DNA from 3 places in the Paenibacillus spongiae genome. Region 3 is predicted to be linked to each of the others. Evidence: predicted binding sites of a transcription regulator. Region 3 holds the regulator's gene; each other region holds the start of a gene.

Region 1 (9,896 bases), 2.5 Mb from region 3:
CGATGCTTGACCTGCATGTCGCTTTACAAAGGAGATTGATTAAACTAATATTAAATTATATGGGATTGGAAACGGAAACCACCTCATTCGACGGAGTCGAGACGATTCGAATGGCTGCCGCCGAAGGCGCTCCTTCGACGTGGAGCGTTGATGTAGGCGGGGGGATCCGATGCTTAAGGGAATATGATACGATGCGCTTCGTGCGCGCCGATAGATATACCGAAGACAACGCCGCTGAACCGGGAAGGTATGCATATGATGCATATGGCGGAGAAGAGCAGATGAAGGTGCTGGCCGTCCCAGAAGCGGGCGCCGCATTAACATTTACCCTTGAAGAAGCTCCTGTAGATGGCGGCAAGCCATCCGGGCGGCTGGAAGCGGTGTTCGATGCAGATGAGCTGGCACTGCCGCTTGCTGTTCGCAACCGCCGTCCCGGCGACCGGATGCGGGTTCTCGGTTTAAACGGCGCAAAAAAAGTGCAAGATATGTTCGTTGATGATCGCATAGCCCCGTCTAGGCGGGAGCGGCTTCCGCTGCTGGTTGATGCGGATGGACATATCTTGTGGATTCCCGGTGTAAGGAGAGGCGCGTCCGCGCAAATTTCCGACTCGACACAACGAGTGCTTCGCATTCGGGCGGATTTCACGCCAGAGGACGATTTTGGCTCGAATAAGACGCACTCATCCATTCATAGTATAGGTAAAAACGTAGGAGGGCCCGGCATTGCTGAATGACATTCAAGAAGTACTGTATGACAGCGACCAGATTCAGCAGAAAGTGAAGGAGCTTGGCGAGACCATAAGCCGAGAATTTGAAGGGCGGAATCCGCTCGTCATTTGCGTCTTGAAAGGCGCGTTTATTTTCATGTCTGATTTGGTTAAAACCATTACAATCCCGCTTGAAATCGACTTTATGGCGGTTTCGAGCTATGGTCAGTCCACGAAGACATCAGGCGTTGTCAAAATTATTAAAGATTTGGACACACCAGTTCAAGGAAGAGACATTCTGATCGTCGAAGATATTATTGACAGCGGATTGACGCTAAGCTATCTGATCGATGTGCTGGAGCGGCGCAATGCCAAGTCAGTGACACTCGTTACATTGTTTGACAAGCCGGCCGGACGCAAGGTTGAGCTGGAAGCGGATTATAAGGGATTTGTGCTGCCCGACGCTTTCGTGGTCGGATTCGGTCTCGACTTTGCGGAGAAATACCGCAACCTGCCATTTATCGGCATCTTGAAGCCCGAGGTTTATGAGAAATAGCGGAATTGTCCGCCCGGGCTGTGCCATATAATACAAGAAGGATGCGATTCACTGTAGATGCACCTCCCTCGTCAGACTGTTTGTAGTAGGGAATCATGCTATGGTAAAATATCTTAAGCGTCTTGAGAGGAGGTAGGGGATGAATCGGATCATCCGCAACACTGGATTTTATTTGATCATTTTTTTAGTGACCGTCGGGATCTTCCAATTTATCAGCAGCCAAAATGATACCACCGTTGAAATTCGATACGACCAGCTGAAGCAAGCGCTTGTTGAAGACAATGTCGCAGAGCTGAATTATCAATTTGACGGCTATTCCTACTTGGTCACTGGTGAATATAGATCGAACCCCGATAAGAAGGGATCAACCAGCTTCTACACCCACACGAACGTAGAAGAATTCGTCGTTAAAGAAATTCACGATCTGGCAAACAAGAACAAGGTTCTTCTTACCAACAAGCCAATGAAAGAGCCAAGCATCTGGCTGACGTTCTTGACGTCGATCATCCCTTTCGTGATCATCTTCGTTCTGTTCTTCTTCCTTATGAATCAAGCGCAGGGCGGCGGCGGCAAGGTCATGAACTTTGGCAAGAGCCGGGCACGCTTGTATAACGAAGAGAAGAAGCGGGTCACATTCGAGGACGTGGCAGGCGCGGATGAAGAGAAACAGGAGCTCGTCGAAGTTGTCGAGTTTTTGAAAGACCCGCGCAAATTCGCAGCCGTTGGTGCGCGTATTCCTAAAGGCGTTCTGCTTGTCGGACCTCCGGGTACCGGTAAGACGCTCCTTGCCCGTGCAGTGGCAGGAGAAGCAGGCGTACCTTTCTTTAGCATATCCGGTTCCGATTTCGTCGAAATGTTCGTCGGCGTCGGCGCCTCGCGTGTACGTGACTTGTTCGAGAACGCGAAGAAGAATGCCCCATGTATTATCTTCATCGATGAAATCGATGCCGTCGGACGTCAGCGCGGCGCCGGACTCGGCGGCGGGCATGACGAACGGGAGCAAACGCTCAACCAGCTCCTCGTCGAGATGGACGGCTTCGGCGCGAATGAAGGCATCATTATCGTGGCGGCAACGAACCGCCCTGATATTCTTGACCCGGCGCTTCTGCGTCCAGGCCGTTTCGACCGTCAAATTACGGTCGACCGTCCGGATGTGAAAGGCCGCGAAGCGGTACTGAAGGTGCATGCGCGCAACAAGCCGCTTTCGAAGGACGTCAAGCTGGATGTCATTGCAAAGCGGACGACCGGATTTACCGGCGCCGATCTGGAGAACCTGCTTAACGAAGCAGCCTTGTTAGCGGCCCGCCGCAACAAGAAGGATATCGCGATGCGCGAGGTGGACGAAGCCATTGACCGTGTCATCGTCGGTACCGAGAAACGCAGCCGTGTCATCAGTGACCGTGAGAAGCGCATCGTCGCTTATCACGAAGCAGGACACACCATCATTGGTTACTTCCTGGAGCATGCTGATGCGGTTCATAAGGTAACCATTATCCCGCGAGGACGCGCAGGCGGATATGTTATCATGCTGCCGAAGGAAGACAGCATGCTGACAACGAAGCAGGAACTGCTCGATAAAGTAACCGGATTGCTGGGCGGACGCGTCGCCGAGGAATTGTTTATCGGTGAAATCGGCACTGGCGCTTACAGCGACTTCAAGTCGGCGACAGGCATCGTACGCAGCATGATTATGGAATACGGCATGAGCGATAAGCTTGGACCGATGCAGTTCGGAAGCTCGCAGGGGCAAGTTTTCTTAGGCCGCGATATCGGGCATGAGCAGAACTACTCCGATGCTATTGCTTATGAGATTGATCAAGAAATGCAAAACTTTATCAATCAATGTTATGAGCGTGCGAAGAATTTGCTGACGGAGAAGAGCAAAGAAGTTCATCTCATTGCGCAGACCTTGCTTGCCGAGGAGACGCTGGAGCTTGAACAGATCAAGCGCTTGATCGACACTGGATCGCTGGAAGGCAGCGAATCGTCTTCCGATGGGGAAGTTGCGGAGGAGCCTGCTGTTGAGCCGATCGTAGATACGATTGGCGGCGTGAAGGTACGCATTCAAACCCGCGAGCCAGGTGAGGCCACACCGCCGGTTGATCCGGATAACGGCGATGACGATGGATCAAACAAAAATAATTAAACACGGATAGATAAGAAAAGCTGTCTCACACCTCCTTATATGCAGCGCGATAAGGAGATGGAGGCAGCTTTTTCTAATGTCTTCATCGTATGAGGAAGACGTTCGTTAAAAATAGGCGCTTTTCTTCATTCATCTTATGGGGCGCAAAACAGCTCAAATTGGTCCATCTTGCGCGTTGTGCCCCCTTATGCTACTCTTTACGTGAAGATTGGCGGTTTTTCTTTCGCCGTCTTTATTGACAGCTACCCGGCACCCGTGTAAATTTATTCTTAATTAATGAATTCGCATCCTATGGTCCACACTATACGTATCGATATCAACAAGATTGTGCTTCTGTTCACAAAGTCATGTTTATCATGTAAACAAGAGGAGAGATTTGTCCATGGAAGCATTGGCAATGGAGCGCAAGGCGGAGCAAAACCGCGAGCTGCGCGAACGCCTGATGCAATTGAAGAAAGAACGCAATGCCATTATTCTTGCTCATTATTATCAGCGCGATGAAATACAAGAGGTGGCCGATTTCCGCGGGGATTCATTCCTGCTTGCCCAGAAGGCGGCACAGACCGATGCAGACGTCATCGTATTCTGCGGCGTTCACTTCATGGGGGAGAGCGCGAAGATTCTCGCGCCGAATAAGACCGTTATCATCCCTGACGAGCGTGCCGGCTGTCCAATGGCCGACATGGTCAATGTCGATGGCCTCCGCAAGCTGAAGGCACAGCATCCGAATGCGAAAGTGGTCACGTACATTAACTCCTCGGCGGAGATTAAAGCGGAGACCGACATTTGCTGTACTTCGGCGAATGCCGTACGCGTCGTGAATTCGGTGGACTCGGATGAAATCATTTGGGTACCGGACAAAAACCTGGGCCACTACGTCCAGCAGAATACCGATAAAAAAATGATCATTTGGGAAGGTTACTGCAACACTCACGACATGCTGACCGTCAAAGATGTAGAAGAGATGAAAGCGAAATACCCGAATGCGGAGTTCGTCGTCCATCCGGAATGCCGTCCAGAAGTTGTAGCGCTTGGCGATTTCGTCGGCAGTACAACCGCCATCATTAAATATTGTAAGGAATCCGAAGGCAAAGAGTTTATCGTCGGAACGGAAGACGGCACAGGCTTCCAGCTGCGCAAAGACAGCCCGGACAAAACCTTCCATTTTGCCACCAAATATTTGGTTTGTCCGAATATGAAGGTGAACAATCTGAAGAAGCTGGTCAAATGTTTGGAAACGATGCAGCCCCAAATTTATGTTCCGCAGCAGGTTGCCGACAAAGCCCGTTTATCCTTGGAGCGCATGTTACAGGTGAAGTAGCATGCGCTACTCTCTTTCCGAAGAAAGGAAAGTCGACGCGATGATTCCTCGTTATTTAATAGATGTTGCGATCGGTGAGCTTCCTGTTATTGAGAAGGATGTCATCGTTATCGGGGCCGGCATTGCCGGTCTTTTTACGGCGTTGAAAGTCAGCGCTACGGATGATGTACTCATGATTACCAAGAAGTCGCTGCTTGACAGCAATACGCGGTACGCCCAGGGCGGCATTGCCGCGGTCGTCTCCGAAGAAGATTCTCCGGCGTATCACCGTCAGGACACGGTCATTGCCGGCGCAGGCTTATGTTCGTCCAAGGCTGTCGATGTGCTGGTGCATGAAGGGACGGCAGGCGTGCGCGATCTCGTTCATATGGGAACGCAATTCGATCAAGAGAACGGCGAGTTCGCACTGACGAAGGAAGGCGCCCACAGCCAGCGTCGTATCCTGCATGCGAATGGAGATGCAACAGGCTTCGAAATCGTGCGGGCCTTGTCCGAGAAAGCGAAGGCCGATCCGCGGATTGAAGTCTGGGACGACCACTTCGTAATCGACCTGGTGACGGATAACGGGGAGTGCTGCGGTGCAATCGTCCAGAAGCCGGACGGGCAGCGGTTGTTCGTCCGCGGCAAGGCGACGGTTCTATGCTCGGGCGGTGCGGGTCAATTGTATCGTTATACGACGAATCCCGATGTCGCCACAGGAGACGGTATCGCCATGGCCTACCGCGCAGGCGCTTACATTCAGGATGTGGAGTTCATCCAGTTTCATCCGACCTCCCTCTGTTACCCTGGCGCACCGCGCTTCTTGATCTCGGAGGCGGTACGCGGGGAAGGCGCCGTCCTGCGCAATATTAAGGGCGAACGTTTCATGGAGCACTATCACGAGCAGCTGGAGCTGGCGCCGCGCGATGTCGTGGCAAGGGCGATTGTAAGCGAGATGGAGGAAACGCGCTCGACCTTCATTTATTTGGATATTACGCATGAGTCAGCGGAGATGGTCAAGCACCGCTTTCCGAATATTTATGAGTTTTGTTTGAATTATGGCCTTGATTTGACGACGGATTGGATTCCGGTGGCACCTGCTGCGCACTATATGATGGGCGGCATCAAAACGGATTTGAACGGCGAGACGAACATTGCCAGATTGTTTGCTTGCGGCGAGTGCTCGTCCACGGGCGTACATGGTGCGAACCGGCTGGCGAGCAACTCCCTTTCCGAAGCGATCGTGTTCGGACGCCGCATTGTGGAGCGGATCCATGAGTTGGAGCCGCTAGCCTTGAAGCCGCGCGATTTTGGAGACTCGTCAGGCGATTCAACTAGAAACAGCGCGCCGATGCAGGCGGTGGTGGAGAAACGGCTGAAGCTGCAGAAGGTTATGCTGCGTTACGTCGGCTTGCGCCGTGACGGGAAAGGGCTCGAGAAGGGGCTTGCCGAGCTGAAGCGCCAGCTGCCGATCTTTCAATCGGTGCTCAAACAGCGCGAGGAATATGAATTTGCCAACTTGCTTACTCTTGCAATGCTGACAACGCAGGCAGCTCTATCTCGTAAGGAGAGCCGAGGGGCACATTATCGGGATGATTTCCCTGAGCGTGATGATCTCGGATCGCGTAAGCATACGGTATTGCACCGGCAACATGGCGTAACGGAGGAGCGAATCGAAGATGCATCTGGATAATTCGGGTATTGGAGCGGTGGGTGGAACCGAGCACGCGCTCCGGGAACAAATACGCGCTTGGCTGGCGGAAGATATCGGGATGGGCGATGTGACGAGCTGGACAACCATTCCTGCAGGCAGCCGTTCCAAAGCGGTCATTCATGTGAAAGAAAACGGCCTTATTGCGGGAATGCCGATTGCCAGGCTTGTATTCGATGTCGTCGATCCTTCCCTTACTTTCCGCGGGCTGGTGTGGGATGGCGTGAGCGTGACGAAGGGGACCGTGCTGGCCGAAGTGGAAGGAAGCACGCACAGCTTGCTGACCGGTGAGCGTCTTGCGCTGAACCTGCTTCAACGGCTGTCCGGCATCGCGACGAAGACGCGCAGCTTCGTTGACGTTCTAGGCGGGCTGCCGGTAAGGCTGGCGGATACGCGCAAGACGACGCCGGGCCACAGACTTCTGGAGAAATATGCCGTGCGTATAGGGGGCGGGTCCAACCATCGCTTCGGACTATATGATGCTGTCATGATTAAGGACAACCATATCAAAGGCGCGGGCGGCATTACGCAAGCAGTACAGGGTGCCCGCAAACAAATTCCCCATACGATGAAAATCGAGGTGGAGACGGAATCCTTGGCACAGGTTGAGGAAGCCTTGGCTTGCGGAGCAGACATTATTATGCTGGATAATATGCCGCTTACACAGATGAGAGAAGCCGTCGACCGGATTAAATCATACGCTCCTCATGTCATCGTAGAAGCATCGGGCGGCGTCCGTCTGGATACGGTACGTTCAATTGCCGAATGCGGGGTAGACGTGATCTCCGTCGGCGCGCTTACCTATTCCTTTCAATCGCTCGATATCAGCCTGGATCTGAACGAGAAAAAGGGAGGACCGTCGGCGTGATTCTAGTCGTGGACGTAGGCAATACCAATATTGTGCTCGGCATCTATAAGCAGCGGACGCTGCTGCATCATTGGCGGCTCAGCACCAACAGGTCCGCCACGGTTGACGAGTACGGCATTATGATTCACAATCTGTTCCATATTGCAGGCGTTACGCTGGATGAGATGGAGGGGGTGGTCATCTCCTCCGTCGTTCCTCCGCTTATGCGGACATTGGAGCAGCTGTGCCAACAATATTTGGGTAAAGCGCCGCTAGTCGTCGGGCCAGGAATCAAGACGGGCTTGAACATCAGATACGAGAATCCGCGCGAAGTCGGTGCCGACCGGATTGTCAATTCCGTTGCAGGCATTGAGAAGTATGGGACGCCGCTCATTATCGTCGATTTCGGTACGGCCACGACATTTGATTATATCGATGCCGGCGGCAACTACCTGGGCGGGGCGATCGTACCGGGGATCGCCATTTCGACGGAAGCGTTATATCAGCGGGCGGCGAAGCTGCCTAGAATAGAGCTTGTGAAGCCGAAGAGCGTCATCGGGCGCAATCCTGTAACCTCCATGCAGGCAGGCATTATATTCGGTTATGCCGGCCAGGTGGACGGAATCGTTGGCCGGATCCGCCGCGAATTCAAGGTAGCCCCGCGGGTTGTTGCAACAGGGGGACTTGCAGAATTGATCGCCAGCGAATCGGAGACGATTGAGCTGGTCGATCCGTTGATTACGCTAGAAGGCCTGCGTATTATATACGAGCGCAATGCGGAGTAAGCCTGAGACATATCGTCCAGGGCTTCCGATTGCGGCGATCAATAATGAACTATATAGAATGAGCGAAAGGTGCAGCCGGATATCTGCAGCGCAGTGTTCCGATGATCCCATCATTCGTTCGATCGATTTAGCTGGCGGCTGTCTCCTTTCTTCGAGACGGCCCAAGCTGGTTTATAAACAAGGAGGGAATTAACATTGGATAAAGACATTCTGGTGCGCGGAACGGCATGGGGCGGGAAGATCCGTGTGTTCGCTGTCCGGTGCACGAAGCTTGTCGATGAGCTTCAGCGCCGTCATGAGACGTATCCGACGACGACCGCTGCGCTGGGACGAACGGCTGCGGCTGGCGCAATGATGGGAGCCATGCTGAAGGGCGAAGAGAAATTAACGATTCAGGTGAAGGGAGACGGGCCAGCCGGGCAAATCGTCGTTGACGCGAATGCGCATGGCGAAGTGCGCGGCTATGTGGATAACCCGCAAGTACAGCTGCCCAGCAACTCGCAGGGTAAGCTCGATGTCGCGGGTGTCGTTGGCCGCAGCGGATACATCCATATTATTAAGGATCTTGGGCTGAAGGAGCCTTACCGGGGCAGCATTCCGATTATCTCGGGGGAGCTCGCCGAGGACTTCACGTATTACTTCGCTGCGTCGGAGCAGACACCTTCCGTAGTCGGGCTAGGCGTGCTTGTCGACACGGATAACACGGTGCTTCATGCGGGAGGCTTCATTGTTCAGCTAATGCCGGGTGTAACGGATGATGATATCACGAGGCTGGAGCAGGCCGTAGCCGCAATGCCGCCGGTGACCGCGCTTCTCGAGCAAGGCGAAACGCCGGATGGAATCCTTCGCCGGCTTGTCGGCGATGATCTGCAGCTATTGGATACGCTGGATATCGTATTTCAATGCAAATGCTCGTATGAACGGGTCGAGAGAACGCTCCTCAGTATGGGGGAGCATGAATTAAGCCAGGTAATCGAGGATGACGGACGAGCTGAGGTTATATGCCATTTCTGCAACGAGACGTATAGTTTTGAACGACCGCAGCTGGAGCTGCTGCTGGATCAAGCGAAGCCGAAACCGATGCGATAGCCGGAGGCTGGCCTATGAAGAAGGACCGGGTATTGAGAAGCGTTGTAATGCTTCAAGCCGTTTGTATGATCGTATTAACCGTCGTTGTCATTACGCGGGTATTGTCCCCTGCCGACAGCCCGCCTTCCGACAACGACAAGGATGACGCCATTGAACCGGGCAGTCAACCCACATTAATCGCTGCCACCGTAGGAGGGGATCCGATTATGGCCTCGGATCTTGAAGAGCAGCTAAAGCTTCAATATGGCGATACCGTGCTTCGAACGCTAATGGTGCGGGCCGCCATACGGCTGGAAGCCTCCGCAACGGGTATTGCGATTAGCCAAGGGGAGCTGCAGGAAGAGCTGACCTTTATGATGGCCGGCTATGAGGACGAGGAGCATTACTATGCCGCGATGAAGGAGCAGCTGGGGCTGACCCCGGAGGCAATCCGTGCAGATACGGAATATCGGCTGCTGCTGGAGAAAATCGCCACCTCTTCGATCCAAGTAACGGATGCTGAGATTGATGAATATATCAAAGCGAATGGGTCGGAGTTCGCCCCGCAGACCCGTTATCATCTCGCATGGATTGTGACGGAGAGCAAGCGGGAGGCCAATGACGTCCTGAAGAAGCTGGCCGCAGGTGAAGATTTCGGGCTGATGGCGAGAACCTATTCAATCGACCCGGATACGGTGGAGGATGGGGGCGATCTGGGCTTAGTCGACGCCGACGACCCTTTCTTCGAAAGCGATGTATTGGCAGTTGCGAAAGGA
Region 2 (9,896 bases), 2.1 Mb from region 3:
CGTATATGGAGGAACCAAGCAGCATCGAGCTGATGCTTCATCCGGGCGACGAGAAGACGGGCATTACGTACCGACTGCTTCCGATGACGAGAAGCATGATCGGCGAACTGTTCGACGAGGAGCAAGCGGAGGCGCACTACCGTCTCATTAAGCAGGAGCTGTATTGCCCGGATGGCGTTCGCCTGATGAATCGTCCTGCGGAATATGCGGGCGGCGTCAGCACCCGGTTCAAACGCGCGGAACAAGCCGCGAACTTCGGCCGCGAGGTCGGCCTGCAGTATGTCCACGCGCATATCCGCTTCATCGAAGCCATGGCGAAGCTGGGCAAGCGGGATGAAGTGTGGCAAGGGCTGGCGATGATCAATCCCGTCGGCTTGCGCGATGTCGTCCCTAATGCGGACTGGCGCCAGAGCAACGCGTATTTCAGCAGCTCGGACGGCAAATTCGCGGACCGGTACGAGGCCCAGGAGGGCTTCGGCAAGCTGCGTACGGGCGACGTTCAGGTGAAAGGCGGCTGGCGCATCTATTCCAGCGGTCCCGGCATTTATATGAATCAGTTAATTTCGAACGGTCTGGGCATCCGTCAGGAACGCGGCGATCTGATCATCGACCCCGTGCTGCCTGCGGATATGGACGGGCTATGCTTCCGCTTCCAATGGATGGGACGGGATATCCAGTTCCGGTACGCGATTGGCGGCGATATCGTCCGCTCGGTAACCGTGAACGGAGAGTCCGTACAGACGGCGGTTAACGGGAACCGTTACCGCCACGGCGGCGTCCGCATCGAGGGCGGGACGCTTGCGGAACTCCTTAAGGATGGCCTGAACGAAGTCGTTATCGGGATGGAATAACGAAGGCGAATAGGGAGTGTTTCCCACCGAAAGTATTCCCTCAGGCTATACTTTTGATATAATCGACGAAGAGAATTGAAAGCGGGTAGTGAAAGACAGGAGCGATAGCTGTGGTAAGCATCAAAGACATTGCCAAGCACGCGGGGGTATCCATCGCAACCGTATCTTACGCGCTGAACGGAAATCCTAAGGTAACGGAAGAGACACGGAAGAAGATATTAACGGTTGCTCAAGAGCTCCATTACGTGCCGAATGCGGCTGCCAGAACATTGAAGAAGCGGAAGACCAAAATTCTCGGAGCTTTCCTGACATCCTTCGAAGGGGCTTTCTACGGAGAGCTTCTTCAAGGCATGAAAGAAGAGATGGGCAAACGAGGATATGACCTTGTCATCTGCAGCGGAACGCAGTCCCACCGGATGCTGCGGGAAGGCTTCCTGGATGGCGCGATTATTCTGGACCGGCTATTCTCGGACGAGGAGCTTCTTTTTCACGCAACCCGCGGCCATAAGCTGGTCGTGCTGGACCGCGAGCTGAGTCATCCCAACATCGTTCAGGTGCTTCTGGACAATAAAGCCGGAGCGACTTTTGCGGTGGAATATCTGCTGCGGCATGGCCATAAGAAGCTGTATGTCGTAACGGGGCCGACAGGCTCATACGACGCCGAGCAGCGGCTGCAGGCGGCGCGCCAGACGGTGGAGCGCAACGGCCCGCTCTGGTATGCCGAGATTCCCGGCAACTTCGACAAAGAGAGCGGCGCCGCCGCGGCGCAGCGCATCATCAGTGAATACAGCGGCCCGGTTGCCGTCTTCTGCCTGAACGACGAGATGGTGATCGGCATGTACCGCGCGCTGAAGGATACGCCGTACCGGATCGGCGAGCATATCCATGTAGTTGGGTTCGATCATATCGAAACCGCGGATTATATACAGCCGCGCCTGGCCTCTATTGATTATTCCAAAAGAAGATGGGGCGCGGTTGCGGCCGAGCAGCTGCTCAAGCTGATTGAAGGCCTCGGCTCCGAACATGAGCGTATCTACGTTTCCCTTGTCGAAGGGGAGTCTGTGAAACGCAGTTAAAGAAGAAGCCTACTGCAATAAAGAAGGGCTGCCCCGCATTCATGTATGAATGCGGGGCAGCCCTTGCTCGCGTTGCAAGGTATTAAAGAACATAAACAACCCAGCACTTCATACGGTGCTGGGTTGTTTGTACATAGAATAAATATAGTATTAGTTCAACGTTTAATGACGTTTATGGTTAAGGCTGCTCAGGTGCAGCGAAGCTCATGATCTGATTCGCCCGCTGCGTGATGGTTGCAACGGAAACGTCGTATTTGTCCGCCAGTTGGGACTTTGTTACCTCATGGCCGTTCATGGCGCAGATGCATTGCTCCAGGGCGGCGGGGAACACGCCTGCTTTCTTGATGACGGGCTGCTCTGCCTTGGAATAATCATTCCAGAGCCGGATCGCCTGGCCGACTTCATCGGCGGGATACAAGTCTTGGGTCTGTTCATACAAATTCATAGCCGTCTGCTGATAAGTCTCATTCTCCCACGCTAATTGTTCATTGATGAGGTCAGGGATGGATGGGTCAGCGGGAGCCGCCTCGGGAACGATAGCTGCGGGTACTGCAAGGTTCGTTGCATTCTTATTCAGACAGCAGCGCTTATATTTGATTCCGCTGCCGCAATAACATGGTTCGTTTCTTCCTAACTTCTGCATTCAATTACCTCCGTTATGCCTATCCCAATACCGTAACAAAAAATGTGAATAGGATCAAGGGAATATATTGGAATATCTTGATGTATTAGGTGGATGAGCCATTTCGGGTCATTCAAATTGCTCCTCTTCAGGGGGATTATTACCCGGCCCAATCGCGGCGCAGCGTGAACAGATCCTTCAGCTCCTCCGTCGACAGCTCGGTAATCCAGCCCTCGGAATTGGAGATGACCGTATCGCTGAGCTGCTGTTTACTCTCCAGCATCTCGTCGATCCGCTCTTCCAATGTGCCCAGGGATATAAACTTGTGTACCTGCACGTCGCGGGACTGGCCCATCCGGTAAGCGCGGTCCGTTGCCTGATTCTCAACCGCCGGATTCCACCAGCGGTCGAAGTGAAACACATGGTTCGCTGCCGTCAGATTAAGACCGACGCCTCCGGCCTTGATCGACAGGATAAATACGGACGGCTGATCCTGGGCCGGCAACGCACGGGATTGAAACTGCTCGATCATACGGTCCCTAGCCGATTTGGAGGTGCTGCCGTTCAGATAGAGGACAGGCTCCTGCAGCTCCTGCTGAAGAACCTGCTGCAGCATCTGTCCCATGCCAATGTACTGGGTAAAGATCAGGCAGCGGTCCCCTTCCTCCCGCAGCTCCTTCACCATGGCAAGGAGACGCTCCAGCTTGGACGAACGGTTGACCAGTGTCTCCGTATCGAGAGGGCTCCCATTTGCGTTAGACAGCTCAGGAAGGGACTCCTTTGTCAGCAGCATTGGATGGTCGCAGAGCTGCTTCAGATTCGTAATCGCGGCCAAGATGGCTCCTTTGCGTTCAATGCCCTCCAGCTTCTGCATGCGTTCCATAAGATCGCTCACGGTTTGATCATAAAGCGCGCCCTGCTCGGGCGTGAGATGAATATAGGTTTTCATCTCGTTCTTATCCGGCAGATCGAGCTGTATGGCCGGGTCCTTCTTCTTGCGGCGGAGCAGGAAGGGCTTCACCAGCTTCTGCAAATCCTTCGTGCGCTGCTCGTCCTGCTCCTTCTCAATTGCATTGCTGAACCGGTTGGCGAATCCCCGCATGGTGCCCAGATACCCCGGGTTGATGAAGTCATAGAGAGACCATAGCTCGGACAGCCGGTTCTCGATCGGCGTTCCGGTGAGGGCGATGCGATGCCTGGCCGGGAAGCTCCGGACGGCCGTCGATTGCTTGGTCTGCGCATTCTTAATGTTCTGAGCCTCGTCCAGGCAGATGGTTGTCCAAGTGAATGCCTTAAGCAGCTCTTGATCGAGCGTTGCGGTGGCATACGAGGTGAGTATAATATCCGCCTGCCGCGCTTCTTCCCAGAAAGCCTCTTCGCTGTAACGTTTGCTTCCATAATGAAGCATCACCTTCAGTGAAGGAGCGAACCGGCTTAATTCCTTCTGCCAATTGCCCAGCACCGAGGTGGGACAAATGAGCAAGGAAGGGGAGCCTGATCCGGCCTCCGCATTCCTATCCGCCGTTTCCTTCACATGCAATAAATAAGCGATGAACTGGACGGTTTTGCCGAGTCCCATGTCATCCGCCAGGCAGGCTCCCAGTCCAAGACGGCGCAGGAAGGCGAGCCAGGCGAACCCGTCGCGCTGGTAGGAGCGCAGATCTGCTTGCAATCCGGCAGGTAAGTCGACCGACGGCCATTCCGCTTGCTGGCCGAGCTGGCTGATCAGCTTGGCCAGATGTTCATTCAGCTCGACCTCCAGCTGGATGTTTGCGGATTGCTGCGGCTGCCCCGCCGCGGCGCTTTCCGCCTCGTCCGTATTCCCCAGCAGATGCAGCTGCAGAATATCCTGGAAGGACAGTCCTTGCATGTCGTCCACGCCTGACATGGCTTGGCGGATTTGTGCCAACAGGGCCGGATCGAGCGGAATCCACTGCCCCCGGAAGCGGACCAGGCGTTCGTTGCGGGCGACCAGCTCGGCGAATTCACTCTCGGTCAAATCCGTGTCGCCAATGGCAATCCGCCAGTCGAAATCAACGAGCGACTGAAGCCCGAACAGCGAGCTCCCGGAGCTGCCGGCGCCCGAGCTGACCTTGGCGCGAAGACGGGGCTTCCTCCGGCTGGCCGCTTCCCACCAAGCCGGGAGGAGCACCTGCCAGCCGGCTTCGAGCAGCTGGTAGCTGTCCGCCGTCAGGAATTGCCAGGCAGCCTCATCGGTCAACGGCCCGCCCAAGATATCGCCGCGGCTGCCCGATAGCAGCACCGTGGGCAGACATGCCCGTAAGCGCTCAAGCCAGCTTGCAGAACGCTCGCGCACATGCCCCGACCAATCGGCCGGCCATGAGCCTGACGCTTGTCCATCCTGGGCTAGCCGGGCAGGCACTAGCAGACCCGGATCCCCCTTATCCTGCAGCACGAGCTTAAGCCGCCATTCGGGGTCATCCTCATCCGGCTCGAGCAGCTGCAGCAGAGGACGGAACGGTGCCGTATCCGCCTTCCAGCCGATGGAAATGAGCCAGGCTTGCTCATCTAAGCCTGCTGCCGCCGCACTGCCTGGCGTGAAGAGAAGCGGGTACTCCCTGCGCAGATCGGCATTCGTCTCCTCCGTTCCATAATAACGGTGAAAGACGGCGGCGGAGAACGCCGCGCACAGGCCGTCATAGAAGCCGTTCTGTGCGCGAAGCTGTTCCAGCGCCGCTTGCGCTTGCTGATCCAGGGCTTCATCATCCCACGACCACAATATCTTTCCGGTTCGATAAGCGGGAAAGCTGGGTGCGTATTTCTTCTCCTCGATGCATGCAGCTAGTACGGAGGCAAGCTGAAGCAGCGGAGCGGCGTCTTCATCCCAGATCCACTCGACATGCTGAAGCAGCTTGCCTTCCGCAAAGAAAGGAATGACTTGCTCGGACGGAAGCAGCACAAGCTCGATTTCCTGGATCGTTTGAATGTCCAGCTCGGTCCCGTAGAAGGAAGGTTCATGCCAGGCGAACAACCGCTGCTTCATGAATAAGCCCGGCGCGTGGTAGGAAGGAATCGATCCATAGATGAGCGCATCCCCGTGCGTGGTCAGGCTGACCTGTATCGTTATCGTTTCCAAATGTAGGCTCATGATATCAATTTTCCTCTCCGAAGCTCCTCATGCAGGGCGCGAAGCCGGCTGTGGCGGCCGGTGAACGAGCTCAGGAAGTGCTCCCACCGCGCTTCCTGCTTCATCCGTTTGTACAGCTTGGCGAGCCGCTTGAGCAGCTTCACCGCTGCTTTGTAGCTGTCTCTATTCTTTTGCGCGATGTACCGTTCCACCGCTTGATGATAGAACGGCAGGAGCAGCTCCGGCGCTTCCTTCTCAATCGGCTGCAGGACGCTGACGCGGAATTCCAGGGGCTCGCTGCCCGTACTGAGCTGATAATCGATCCACTGCTCCCATTTGCCATAGGTAAGCAATGCATCTGCATAGATGCCTCTGGAATAAGGAGACATGCGGTCCAGCGTCTCCCACATATCGGGCTCGGACTCAGGATGATGCCGGGTGGTCATCTCCCAATAACGTCCGTATTCGTCCAATTCATCACCCGATCGGAGCAGAGGGCCGATTGCCGTCAGCCAATCCCGCAGCCGTTCCCATTGCTCTGCCTCGATCAGCATATCCAGAAGCGGATAAATCGGGTTTCGCTTCATCGCGGGAATAACGGTTGCCTTGCGCAGCCGCTCCAAGGCCTCCCGATCCTGCCCCAGGTAGAAGTGCATCCAGACTTGAGCCAGCGTGCATTGGAGGCGGGCAGATGCAGTTTGCAGCGTCCCTTCGGCAGCCTTCAATTGCTGCAGCTCCTCTGTATACAGCACGTAATTGCTTCCGTCAGTTCGGAGCCAGCCTTGCCATAGCCGGTAATACAAGCCGAAGTAATAATGAAGATTCTGCGCTTCCGTCAGCATATGAGTGCGTAGATAGGCCAGCGTCTCCGTCAAGCGCTGCCCATGCTCCGGGTCAGGCGCGGCGGCAAGCTCTTCCGCCAAGCAGCGCTCTATGGCTTCCTCCACATCGTCGGCTGCAACTTGCGTGTGATACCCCATGTAGACATGAGAAGAATGGTTCCACGTATGCTGGGAATGCTTCACAAGCTTCTCAAGTATGTAGAGATAAGTATGAAGGCGGAACAGCTGCTCCATGCCAGGGGATAGCTGGGGTTTGATGCTATTCATCGCTCTGAGAGCACCTTGGACATAATGGGCGTTAGGCGTGTGATTGGCCATTGGGGCGAGACAATGTTCAAACAGCTTATGCCACTCCGGCAGCGGGAGGGAGTTCAAGGAACCGGCCCGTTCCTTGAACTCGGCAAGCTCCCGGGCTTGCTTGGCGGCAAGGGATGCGGCATGCAAGGCGTTCTTCGCCGTCTGCTGCAGCATGGCATTCGATTTGGCATTGACGAGCGCATGAACCGGGCGCTCCTGCCGGTTGGCATAGTCGAGGAGGGCGGCCAGCATATGTTTGCAGTTCCAGCTTACTGGACACGAGCAGTTGCTGTCCGCCAATGCGTCCAGCCGGATCTTGACGCGATAGTTCTCGCTTCCTTCGACAATCGCTTCAATGACCCGGCTGTCTTGCATCGTCAGCTTACGGACGCGTCCTTGCTTATAGTATTGGAATCCACGCTTGATCGTAAGGTCGTTGAATTCCCCCTCCACATCGTGGAGGAGCTCGGCCCACTGCGTATCATCCATTTTGTAAATCGGTTCCATCATGGCACTGTCTCCTGAGAACATATAATCGTATTTCACCTTCCATTATAACACCGCTTGATCGAATGCTGTGAAGCCTAGCAAGCAATTGCAGAATTAGGCAATAAATGTTCAAAAACTTTGTCAGGATATTGTGATAAAAATCACATAACACGCCCTGAGCGGGTCCTATAATGAGGATTAGTTGAAAGGGGCTGTTACTGTGGAAGCATTGGAATTGGCCAGATGGCAGTTCGGCATTACGACCGTCTATCACTTTTTGTTTGTCCCTCTGACCATCGGACTGGCTTATTTAATCGCATTTATGCAAACGATGTATGTCGTCAAGAAGGATGACAAATACAAGCGGATGACGAAATTCTGGGGGAAAATCTTTCTTCTGAATTTCGCGGTCGGCGTTGTCACCGGTATTATTCAGGAATTTCAGTTCGGCATGAACTGGTCGGATTATTCCCGGTTCGTCGGCGCCGTGTTCGGCGGTCCGCTGGCCGTCGAAGCGCTGGTCTCCTTCTTCATGGAGTCCACATTCATCGGAATCTGGATCTTCGGATGGGATCGCTTGTCCAAGAAGGTCCATTTGGCCTGTATTTGGCTCGTGGCGGTCGCCGCGACGCTGTCTGCTCTATGGATTCTGAGCGCGAACGCCTTTATGCAGGAGCCGGTTGGTTATGAGATCGTGAACGGCCGTGCGGAAATGACGAGCTTCTTCGCGCTGCTTGGCAATAAACAGCTGTGGGTTGAGTTCCCGCATGTGATCTTCGGGGCGCTCGCTACCGGCTCGATGTTCGTGGTCGGAATCAGCGCATACAAAATGCTGCGCAAGCAGCAGACCGATATATTCAAAGCTTCCTTCCAGATCGGCATCGTGGTAGTGCTCGTGTCCAGCCTGCTGACTGCATTCGCCGGCCACGACCAAGCGCAGCATCTGATGAAGTCGCAGCCGATGAAGATGGCGGCCACCGAAGCGCTTTGGCATACGAGCGGGGAAAGCGCGCCTTGGACGGTTATCGCCTCCATTGATCCGGAGAAGCGGGAGAACCGGTTCCAACTGGAAATTCCTTACGCGCTAAGCATTCTTTCTTATAACAGCCTGACCGGCAAAGTGCCGGGTATGCTGGAACTGCAAGCCGAGTACGAAGCCAAATACGGACCGGGTAACTATATTCCGCCGGTACGGACGACGTTCTGGAGCTTCCGGATCATGGTGGGGGCGGGAATGGCGATGATCTTCCTCGGCTTGTTCGGAACGATTGCCGTTATCCGCAACAAGGCGGAAAAGTATCGCAGATATTTAAAATGGATGCTGCCTGCGATGGCGCTCCCGTACATTGCGAATTCGGCAGGCTGGATTATGACGGAGGTCGGGCGTCAGCCGTGGATCGTATTCGGTCTGCAGAAGACGGAGGACGGCGTATCTCCATTAGTATCGTCCGGTATGGTCGCCACCTCCTTAATAGGCTTTACGTTGGTCTACGGCATACTGGCCTCGGTGTTCGTCTATCTCGTCGTGAAGACGGTCCGCCAGGGAGCGGATGAGGCGGACGAATCTCACGATCCGAATCATACGCCGAATGCCGATGCAGCTCCAGCCCCTTCGTTATAGGAGGGCGGAAGAATGAAGAATCAACTTGAAAGCGAGGCGGAAAAAAGCGAATGCTGGAAACCATATGGTTTATACTGATTACCGTGCTGTTCGTCGGATTTTTCTTTCTGGAAGGCTTTGATTTCGGTGTCGGCATGCTTACGCCGTTTCTAGGCAAGTCTGATACGGAACGCAGAGTGATGATTAATACGATCGGCCCGTTCTGGGATGGCAATGAAGTATGGCTGATCACGGCTGGCGGCGCGATGTTCGCGGCTTTCCCGAATTGGTATGCGACGCTGTTCAGCGGCTTCTACATGGCGTTGTTCCTCATGCTGCTCGCACTGATCGGGCGCGGGGTTGCTTTTGAATTCCGCAGTAAGGTCGAGAATCCGAAATGGCGCTCTACGTGGGATTGGGTCATCTTCTTCGGCAGCCTGCTGCCCGCGCTGCTGTGGGGCGTCGCGCTAGCCAACCTGATGAGAGGGGTGCCGATCGATGCGGATATGAATTACGTCGGCTCTTTCTGGGATTTGATCTCCCTCTATTCCTTGACGGCCGGAGTGAGCATGGTTCTTCTCTTCCTGCTGCACGGAGCGCTCTTCCTTTCGTTAAAAACGGAAGGTGTGCTGCGTGAGCGGGCACGGGCGGTTGCATATCGGATCGGCGCATGGACAAGCGCGGTTCTGCTCTTGTTCGTCGTACTCAGTTATTTCGAGACGGATATGTTTACTTCCAAAGGATTAAGTCCGGGTATGGTTCCCGTTCTGGCGGGGTTGGCCTTATTGTCCGTTCACTTCTTTATTAAAGCGGGACGCGACGGCTGGGCATTTATTATGACGGGGGCAACCATCGTATTATCGACGATTACGGTCTTCATGCTGCTGTTCCCGAACGTCATGATCTCATCGCTTAACCCGGAATGGTCGCTCACGGTCTACAATGCAGCATCGAATACCTATACGTTGAAAGTCATGTCCATCGTTGCTTTGACGACGATTCCGTTCGTATTGGCTTATCAAGCATGGACC
Region 3 (9,896 bases):
TGGAAGCGAGATGGAGAAGACATGAGCAACCGGATTATTGAAATGCTGGAACAGCAGGAAGGGCAATATGTCTCGGGCGAAGCGATCAGCCGGGAGCTTGGGATGAGCAGGACGGCGATCTGGAAAAAGATGAAGAAGCTGGAGGAGCTCGGCTATCGGATTGAAGCGTCGCGAAGACTCGGATACCGACTTGCCGGAAAGCCGGCCAAGCTGACGGTGTCCGAGCTGCTGGGCAAGCTTCAGGACAGCTCGTTCATCCGTACCGTCAAGCTGTTCGACGCGGTGGATTCAACGCAAAATATTGCCCAGAGGCTCGCCGAGGAAGGCGCCCCGGAGGGCACGCTCGTCATAGCCGAACAGCAGACCAACGGCCGCGGCCGCATGGGACGCAATTGGATTTCACCCCCTGGCAAAGGAGTCTGGATGAGCCTGATCCTCCGGCCAAGCCTCCCTCTTCAATTCGCTCCCCAGTTGACGCTGCTTGCCGCCGTTGCCTTATGCCGTGCGCTCAAGGAGCTTGCGCCGCTGGATATTGGAATCAAGTGGCCGAACGATCTGCTCGTCGGAGGCAAAAAAATTAGCGGCATCCTGCTGGAGTCTTCGGCCGAAGACGAGCGGATCCGGTATGTCGTTGCCGGTATCGGGATCAGCGTCAATTTGACGGAGGACGATTATCCGGAGGCGCTGCGGGATACGGCTACATCGCTCCGGATCGAGCTTGGGAACGAGCTGGACCGAACGGAGATCATCGCGGCTTTTATCCGACATTTTCAACAATTATATACGTTGTACCAGCAGGAGGGCTTCTCGCCGATTCAATCGCTGTGGGAAGCATTGTCGGTTACGCTGAACAAGCCAGTGAAGCTGTTGACGCCGGCCGGGCAAGTAGAAGGAACGCCGATTGGACTGAGCGAGAGCGGAGCGCTTATTGTGCGGAAGCCGGATGGTGCCCAGACGCTCGTTTTTTCGGCGGAATCAAGCGGACCCCCGGATGCGCGCGGATAGACGAAAAAATGTTTTTTATGCTATACTGATCGTGATTAGAGGCCTCTTACGGGTGGTATCGCAGCTGCGAACCACACCTATTGATGGAGTGCCTTTAGAGTAACAGACCCGTTATTTCGACATACTGGTAGTAGCAAGGCATTGCGTATTCTGCTCTGAGCCGTTAGGGACCGAGACAGAAGGAAGCTTGCAAGCGCGAGGGTTGTTCCTTTTTGGTTTGGGACCTTTTTAGCGGCGGCTAAAAGGTTTTTTTGTGTTTATCCTAACCCACAGGGGGACGAGACGATGAAACAACCGTTAACGATTACGAAAATGAAAAAAATGAAGAAGAGCGGCGAACCGATCTCGGTACTGACTGCCTATGATTATCCATCCGCCAAGCTGGCCGAGGAAGCGGACATCGACGTCATACTCGTCGGAGATTCGCTTGGCAACGTCGTGCTTGGCTATGATACGACAATACCGGTCACATTGGATGACATGGTGTACCACACGCGCGCAACAGCGCGCGGAGCGAGGCAGACATTCATCGTTGCGGACCTGCCCTTCATGACGTATCGGTTGGGCAAAGAAACAACATTGAGGAACGCAGCCAGATTGATGCAGGAAGGTCATGCCCATGCCGTGAAGATGGAGGGCGGGGCCGATATCGCGGAGGAGGTTGCGGCGCTCGTACAAGCCGGAATTCCGGTGATGGGCCATATCGGTCTGACTCCTCAATCGGTACACCAGCTCGGCGGATATAAAGTGCAGGGCAAGCTTGAGCAGGAAGCCAAGAAATTGCTCGAGGATGCGAAGGCACTGGAAGCGGCTGGCGCATTCGCCATCGTTCTGGAGCTTGTCACCGAACCGATAGCCGAGGCGATAACGTCGGCTTTGCAAATCCCGACCATCGGAATCGGGGCAGGACGCAGCTGCGACGGACAAGTGCTTGTCTATCACGATATCCTTCAATATGCTTCGCCATACCGCGAGAAGCGTTTCGTCAAAACGTATGCCGATCTGGGCTCGACGGTCCGAGACGCGATCAGCGCTTATGTTTCCGACGTGAAGGCGAAGACCTTCCCGCAGGAAGAGCACGCCTTCCCGATGGAACAGGAGCTCGTCAAGCATTTATACGGCGCCGGTTCTGCAGCCGGTGACGGAGGCGCGAAGGCATGATTGCCATAACGACGATACAAGAGCTGCTTCACCATATGCGTACGCGCCGGCGCGAATATCCGGACGACCGAATCGGCCTCGTGCCGACGATGGGCTATTTGCATGAAGGCCATGCTAGTCTTATGCGCAGATCGAAGGCCGAATGCGGCTTTTCCGTATTATCGATCTTCGTCAACCCCCTTCAATTCGGGCCGAATGAAGATTTCGACCGCTATCCGAGAGATGCGGAGCGCGATCTGGCCCTAGCGGAGCGGAACGGCATCGATCTCGTGTTCATGCCTTCCGTGCAAGAGATGTATCCTTCGAAGCCGCTCACGAGCGTCATCATTAGCCAGGTAACCGACCGGCTGTGCGGGGCGTCCCGTCCGGGACACTTCGACGGCGTAGGAACGGTGGTCAGCAAGCTGTTTCATCTGACCCAGCCGGACCGGGCTTACTTTGGCATGAAGGATGCGCAGCAGGTGGCCGTTATACAGCGAATGGTGGATGACTTGAATATACAGGTTGAAATCGTGCCTTGCGAAACGGTGCGGGAATCCGATGGGCTTGCCATGAGCTCCCGCAACGTTTACTTAAGCCCCGATGCGCGGGCACAAGCCGTCGTACTGTCCCAAGCGCTGACGGAAGCGGAGCAGGCGGTGAAGGAAGCGGGAATGACCGTCAAAGAGCTGGAGGCGCGCATACGCGAAACGATTGCGAAAGCGCCGCTTGCGGATATCGATTATGCTGAAGTATTGGACTATCCGGATTTAACGGTCCCGTCAGCGGAGGTTGATTTATCGCAATACCCGAACAAGCTGATCGTCGCTCTCGCCGTAAAATTCGGCAGCACGCGGCTGATCGACAACCGGTTATTGGATTCACACGGAGGTGAAAGACATGTTTAGGACAATGATGAAATCCAAGCTGCACCGCGCTACCGTGACGGAAGCGAACTTGAATTATGTGGGCAGCATTACCATTGATGAAGATTTGATGGAGCTAACGGATATTTGGGCCAACGAAAGGGTTCAAATCGTCAACAATTATAACGGAGCCCGGCTTGAAACGTATGTCATTCCAGGTCCGAGAGGCTCCGGCGTCATCTGCTTGAACGGGGCGGCCGCTAGGCTGGTACAACCGGGCGATAATGTCATCATTATTTCATACGGCATGATGTCGGAAGAAGAAGCGAGCCAATACAAGCCGAAGGTCGTCATATTAGATGAGGCGAACCGTCCGGTGGAAACCATGACGGAAGAAGTTCACGCCACCATTAAATAGCGGCACGGCCACGGCAGATTTATGATCCCAAACTTGTGTAACGATTGCCATGGAGTATGAAAAACAGGCCCCGCGCAAAGAATGAGCATAACAATTTACTCAACTTTGGCGCGAAGGCGAGGTGCAGTCTATTGTTCCGGCATGTATTCGCAACGATGCACGAAATGCTTGACGACATTATGGTTCATTATCCGCATGCAGCATTTGAACAAAAGAAACAATACACCGAGCAACTTTCCATGTTAAAATCATTAAGTGACACATTCATTGAAGAATGGCTGCAGTTTGAGGAGAAGATGGCTGATTTTCGGGAGCTTCAGCATGAGTCGGCCGAAAAGTCCGTTCAGGAGCTCCCGCAAAACCATAAAGCACAGCAGAAAATGCCGGGTTTAGTTGTCCAAACGGCTCCTGTTTCTGCCCCGCCCAATAAGGCTGCTGCATCGCCAGCGTCGGAATCAAGCGACCTGGAGGCGACCCTGCTTACGAAAGGGCAAGGTTATTTCAAGCTCTTTATGTTCCGGCATGCCGCGGCGCACTTTCAGGAAGCGGTCAAACAAGCGCCCGACAACAATGGTGCGCGTCTCTTCCTGGCCATGACGTACATGCATTTGCAGGAATGGCTGGAGGCGCAGCGACATTTTCAACTACTTGTAGAGCTGACCGATCATCCGAAGTGGCAGGCGCTCGGGTATAACGCGCTGGGCTGCATACAAGCCGTGAGGATGAATCTGGAGCAGGCGGAGAGATATTTCTTGAAGGCTCATGAAACCGACCCCGCCTTTACCGACCCGCTATCCAATTTGAATTCATGCAGGCAGCATGATGATGGGCACTTATCCTTATACTTTGGGAGCGGGCAGCTTTAGAATTTGGGAGAGGATCAATAATCGGATGAATTATGCGGTATTGGATTTGGAAACGACCGGACACAGTGCCGGCGATGAAATCATACAGGTCGGGCTCGTGCTGCTTGACGAGGATATGCAGACGATTCGTACGTACAGCAGCTTCGTCAAGCCTACGATTCCGATTCCACCCTTTATAACACAGCTAACCGGTATCGACGAGTCCATGGTCGCAGACGCCCCGCCTGCCGAAGATGTGCTGCTCGAGTTGATTCCGCTTTTGGATGATGCCGTATTGGTCGCCCACAATGTCGGTTTCGATGCGGGTTTTCTGAACCAGGCACTCGACCGCTGCGGGTATATGCCGTTCGCCGGAAGACGTCTGGATACGATCGATCTGCTGCGCGTGCTCTATCCGATGCTGACCACCTATCAGCTTGGCGCGGTTACGGAGCAGTTCGGCATCGAGCATGATCAGCATCACCGCGCTGACAGCGACGCCATCGCGACCGGTGAGCTATTTGCGCTCTGCTACCGAAAGCTGGAGCAGCTGCCGCTGCTGACGCTGGAACGACTGGCCATTCTGCTTGGGGATGAAATCGACGATTTGGGCTGGTTCGTCCAGCAAATAGCCGTCTCGAAATCATTAACTTCTTCCATAGATCCAAGCGCATTCTCGTATTTCCGCCAATTCGCCATGAAAACCGGCGATTGGACGGATGAGGAGCCTCCAAGAAGCGGAGGAGAGGCAGAGTCGGTAGACGCTTGGACGTTCCCCGACTTTCTTTCCCACATGAAAGACAGTCTTCGGGCCATAATTCCGAACTACGAAGAACGGGACCCGCAGAACATAATGTTCCAGGAAGTGCTTGAGGCGCTCGAGCAAGACAAGCATCTCATGATTGAAGCCGGCACAGGTACAGGCAAGTCGCTCGGTTATCTTATTCCTTCGCTCTATTACGGGGTGAAGAACGATAAGAAAATCATTGTCAGCACCCATACCATCAATCTTCAGGAGCAGCTCAGACAGCGGGATCTGCCGCTGCTGCAATCCGTACTCCCTTATCCATTCAAGGCCGCGGTCTTCAAAGGGCGCGGCAATTATTTATGTTTGCGCAAGTTCGAAGGCAAAGTGGTGACCAAGGATTTCAGCTCACCGAACGAGGATCGGATCACAGCCTCGCAGATGGTCGTATGGCTCGGAGAAACCGATAACGGCGACCAAGAGGAGCTCAACTTCGGCAACAAAGGAGCCGATTTCTGGTCAACGGTTGCGAGCGACGCGGACTCCTGCCTGAACCGGAGCTGTCCTTGGTTCAAACGATGCTTTTATCATAGAGCCAAGCAGGAAGCCAATTTAGCCGATGTTGTCATAACGAACCATTCCATGCTGTTTACCGATATCCGCGCCGACCACAGGCTGCTTCCCGGATACGAGCACCTGATCGTAGACGAAGCGCATCACCTGGAGGAAGTAGCGGGCAAGCATCTGGGAACGCAATTATCTTATCATTCCGTTAATCATCCCGTTGCCCGATTGTGCAAGGACGCCCGCAACGGCCTGCTTATTCAGCTGAAACACAGACTTAGCGGCGAAAGCGCGGAGAAGAGCGAAGCGTGGCGGGAAACGATCGACGATGTGGTGCCGGTATTCGGCGATCTTCGCGATGATTGGGACAAGCTGTTCGAATTGCTGTTTGCCATCATGGGAAGCGGCGCACAGGATTCGACCGCCGAGGCGGGCCAGCTGGTGCTGCGCCTAAGATCCGGCAAGCTTCCGAACCAATGGAAGGATGCCCAGATCGTCGAAGAAGCGGTGCACGGCCATCTGAACAAGATCGTCCGTTCCTTGGACAAAATATTTACGGAAATGAAGGATGACCTGGACGATCAGTCGATTGTAGCGCTTGTGACGGATTTAAGCGGCACGGTCAAAGATCTCATGAGGGCGCGCGACGATCTCCGTTCGTTTATGAAAGCGGACAAAAAGGAGTTTGTTTACTGGCTGGAGGCCAATAACAATTTCCGTGCGAAATCGGTTCATCTGTATGCGGTGCCCGCAGATGTAAGCGGTCAGCTCCGGACGTATTTCTTCGACGCAAAAAAGAGCGTTGTCCTCACGTCGGCGACCTTGTCGGTACAGAAGTCGTTTCAATATGCCGCCGAGCAGCTCGGGCTGCAGCAGGATGAGGAGCAAGGACGGCTGAAGACGGTCCAGCTGCCTTCGCCGTTTAATTTCAGGGAACAGGCTCTGGTCTGCATCCCGCGCAATTTCCCCGTATTGAAGGGTGCGGCGGGCGACTCGCAATTTAATGAAATGCTGATTCGTTCCTTAGCCGATGCCGCGGCGGAAACCAAGGGGCGGATGCTTGTCCTGTTCACCTCGTACCGTATGCTGAAACAGGTTTACGACCCGCTCAAGGAAGCGTTGGCGCCAAGCGGTATCCAGCTCCTTGCGCAGGGGATCGACAGCGGCAACCGGAGCAAGCTGACCAAGCGGTTCCAGCAGCAGACGGCTTCCGTCCTGCTTGGGACGAGCAGCTTCTGGGAAGGAGTGGACATCCCTGGCGATGCGCTGACCTGTCTGGCCATTGTCAGGCTGCCGTTCCAGCCGCCCAATCATCCGCTGGTGGAAGCGAAATCCGAGCTGCTGCAGGAGCAGAAGCAGAATCCGTTCATGAAGCTGTCCATTCCTCAAGCGGTCATCCGGTTTAAGCAGGGCTTCGGCCGGCTTGTCCGGACGGCTAATGACCGCGGAATTGTACTCATCTACGATACCCGCGTCATCGATACGTATTACGGCAAATATTTCTTGTACTCCCTGCCTGGCCCAAAAATCGAGCATATGCATCTAGATCTAATCGTACCGAGAATCAGGGAATGGTTAGCGGTTGAAAGAGAGGAGAGGTAAGCCATGAAGAAAATATCCGAAGCGGTCGTGCGCAGGCTGCCGATTTACCTGGTGGTGCTGAACGACCTGCATAAGCGGGACATTCAGACGGTTTCGTCACAGGATCTCGGCAATAAGCTGGATCTTAATCCGGCGCAAATCCGCAAAGATTTGGCTTACTTCGGCGAATTCGGGCGCAAAGGCATCGGCTATGACGTGTCGTACCTCATCGAAAAAATAAGGCAAATTCTCAAGCTCGATCAGCCTCTGAGCGTCGGGCTTGTAGGCGCCGGCAATCTTGGCCGTGCGCTGTGCAATTACAATACGTATTTGAAGGATAATATGAAAATCATGGCTGTATTCGATGCGCATCCCTCCGTCGTAGGGACGCAAATCAACAGTCTGACGGTTCAAGCGATGGATGATTTGAAGGAGAAGGTCGAAGAGCTTCATATTGTAATCGGCATTATTACCGTTCCCGCAGTCGAAGCGCAGAATGTAGCAGACCGTTTCGTCGATGCGGGCGTGAAAGCGATATTGAATTTTGCCCCGACCATATTGCGCGTTCCCGAACATATCCGCATTCATTATGCCGATTTTACGAGGGAGCTGCTAAGCTTAGCTTATTATTTGGAGAAGAATGAGGAGGAAGACGATGAACCGGCTGTGGATTGAGAACGGCACATTCGTAACGATGGATGATAGCCGTCCCGTATTGAAAGGACATATGGTTGTCGAGGGCGACCGTATTGTCTACTTGGGCGAAGAGCCGCCTAGCCCGGCCCCGGAAGGTGCGGAGCGATTGAACGGACAAGGACTTGTCTTTATGCCGGGCTTAATCAATACGCACGCGCACTCTGCGATGTCACTTCTGCGCGGGTATTCTGATGACGAAGCGCTTCAAGTATGGCTGGAGCAGAAGATGTGGCCGATGGAAGCGAAGTTTACCGATGATGACGTCAGATGGGGGACATCGCTTGCAGTGGCTGAAATGCTAAAATCGGGTACAACGACATTCGTCGATATGTATGACCGCATGCATATTGTTGCCGAAGTTGTCGAGCAGTCGGGTATTCGCGGCGTCTTGACCCGCGGCGTCATCGGCTTGTGCCCTCCGGACGTGCAGACCGAGAAGCTCATCGAAGCCAAGCAGTTCGCCAAGGACTGGAACGGTCAGGCGGGAGGCCGGATTACGACAATGATGTCGCCTCACGCGCCGTATACTTGTCCGCCGGATTATATCGAGCGGATCGTTGAAGCCGCCCATGAGCTGGATGTGCCGCTTCATACGCATATGTCCGAATCGCTTGCCGAAGTGGAGCAGAATGTGAAGGATTACGGACGCCGTCCGGTCGAGCATCTGGACAAGCTTGGCTTTTTCTCCAAGCCTGCGCTGCTTGCCCATGCGGTTCATCTCAATGACGAAGAAATCGCTTTGCTTGCCGAGCGGGGAGCGGCTATTTCTCATAATCCGGCAAGCAATTTGAAATTGGCCAGCGGTGTGGCGCGGGTGCCTCAGCTGCTAAAAGCGGGCGTTACGGTATCTCTTGGCACGGACAGCGCGGCAAGCAATAACAATTTGGATCTATTCGATGAAATCCGTCTCGCAGCGCTTATCCATAAAGGCGTTTCAGGCGATCCGACAGCGGTTCCGGCTTCCGAGGCGCTGAAGCTGGGAACCGTTTACGGTGCCCGCGCTTTAGGCAAGCACTCGCTCCTTGGCGTATTGAAGCCCGGTATGAAGGCCGACTTTATCGCGATTGATGCCGAGCAGCCGCATTTCTACCCGCAGACGGAAATGGTATCGCATCTTGTTTACTCCGGGTCGGGCCGGGATGTTAAGCATGTATGGATTGACGGGCGTCAAGTGGTGAGCTCGGGTGAATGTCTGCTGATCGACGAAGCTAAGGTGAAGGCCGAGGCGCAGTCCTGCTTTGAAAGGCTGCTGGCACGATAATGCGTGCTTCACGCCGCAAGCGGCCGTCCTCGATGACGCCGGCGCGAATAGCTGCGGTTGTCATCGCAAGCATAGTTGTCCTGTTGATCGGAGCAAACGGTTATTACCGTTATGTCCAAGCCCCGATGTGGAACGATCAGACGAAGTTGGAAGAGCAGGCTATGAAGATAGCCGGCTTGCAGGAAACTAGCGATTCTTACACGTACGTGTGGGATGACACGATATGGATTGTGGAAGGGAAAGACAAACAGGGCGACGAAGTCTATGTTTGGTTGTACGAGAATCCGAATGCCATGCAGCCTGTCATCCGCAAGGTGAAAGACGGCGTAACCAAGGAGCAGCTGAAAGAGAAGCTCCTGAGCTCGAAGCCGGATGCTAATCTGGAGCATATCAAGCTCGGATGGAAGGATAACGAGCCGGTCTGGGAGCTGTTCTATTCCCGCGATCAATCGGGAACGGACTTCTATTATTACGATTTCTACCGGTATAGCGACGGCGGCTTTATCATTACATACAGCCTGCCGAAGCAATAGCGCCGAATGTGCGGTTATGCCGCGCGTTAACCAGTGCTGCCATCTATTACACACCCCCTTATGCAAGTCGATGTGATATACTTTTGTATAGCAAACGGGTATACACTTGTTGCGATATAAAAGTGACAGCATCCTTGAAAGGGGGCTTTTTGCATATGAAAATCCGGGTTATTCCCACCATTATAACGGCTATAATATCCGCAGTCCTTCTTATCGGAGGCTGGTATATGTACCGGAACTTT

What was found. The regulator Rex, encoded in region 3, represses fermentation and respiration genes when NADH is low (regulators of the CRP and FNR family bind a similar motif). The targets are predictions, from matches to a motif close to TTGTGAAATATTTCACAA.
Region 1: a site for Rex is predicted at 3,735-3,752, ahead of nadA (quinolinate synthase NadA). Genes of this name have one in related genera too.
Region 2: a site for Rex is predicted at 7,415-7,432, ahead of L1F29_RS02055 (cytochrome ubiquinol oxidase subunit I). Genes of this name have one in related genera too.

The regions. Positions count from the first base shown of each region.
Region 1 is NZ_CP091430.1:60,295-70,190, forward strand. It holds gene tilS (tRNA lysidine(34) synthetase TilS) at 1-734, shown strand, start outside; gene hpt (hypoxanthine phosphoribosyltransferase) at 724-1,263, shown strand; gene ftsH (ATP-dependent zinc metalloprotease FtsH) at 1,403-3,409, shown strand; gene nadA (quinolinate synthase NadA) at 3,792-4,730, shown strand; gene nadB (L-aspartate oxidase) at 4,771-6,402, shown strand; gene nadC (carboxylating nicotinate-nucleotide diphosphorylase) at 6,389-7,288, shown strand; gene L1F29_RS00325 (type III pantothenate kinase) at 7,285-8,052, shown strand; gene hslO (Hsp33 family molecular chaperone HslO) at 8,248-9,141, shown strand; gene L1F29_RS00335 (peptidylprolyl isomerase) at 9,156-9,896, shown strand, end outside.
Region 2 is NZ_CP091430.1:456,405-466,300, forward strand. It holds gene L1F29_RS02030 (GH36-type glycosyl hydrolase domain-containing protein) at 1-851, shown strand, start outside; gene L1F29_RS02035 (LacI family DNA-binding transcriptional regulator) at 962-1,927, shown strand; gene L1F29_RS02040 (YecA family protein) at 2,106-2,570, opposite strand; gene L1F29_RS02045 (DEAD/DEAH box helicase) at 2,710-5,658, opposite strand; gene L1F29_RS02050 (SWIM zinc finger family protein) at 5,655-7,286, opposite strand; gene L1F29_RS02055 (cytochrome ubiquinol oxidase subunit I) at 7,486-8,886, shown strand; gene cydB (cytochrome d ubiquinol oxidase subunit II) at 8,937-9,896, shown strand, end outside.
Region 3 is NZ_CP091430.1:2,517,861-2,527,756, forward strand. It holds gene L1F29_RS11675 (CCA tRNA nucleotidyltransferase) at 1-25, shown strand, start outside; gene L1F29_RS11680 (biotin--[acetyl-CoA-carboxylase] ligase) at 22-1,005, shown strand; gene panB (3-methyl-2-oxobutanoate hydroxymethyltransferase) at 1,291-2,166, shown strand; gene panC (pantoate--beta-alanine ligase) at 2,163-3,053, shown strand; gene panD (aspartate 1-decarboxylase) at 3,046-3,429, shown strand; gene L1F29_RS11700 (tetratricopeptide repeat protein) at 3,669-4,295, shown strand; gene dinG (ATP-dependent DNA helicase DinG) at 4,321-7,185, shown strand; gene L1F29_RS11710 (redox-sensing transcriptional repressor Rex) at 7,189-7,839, shown strand; gene L1F29_RS11715 (amidohydrolase) at 7,820-9,121, shown strand; gene L1F29_RS11720 (cell wall elongation regulator TseB-like domain-containing protein) at 9,121-9,654, shown strand; gene L1F29_RS11725 (hypothetical protein) at 9,810-9,896, shown strand, end outside.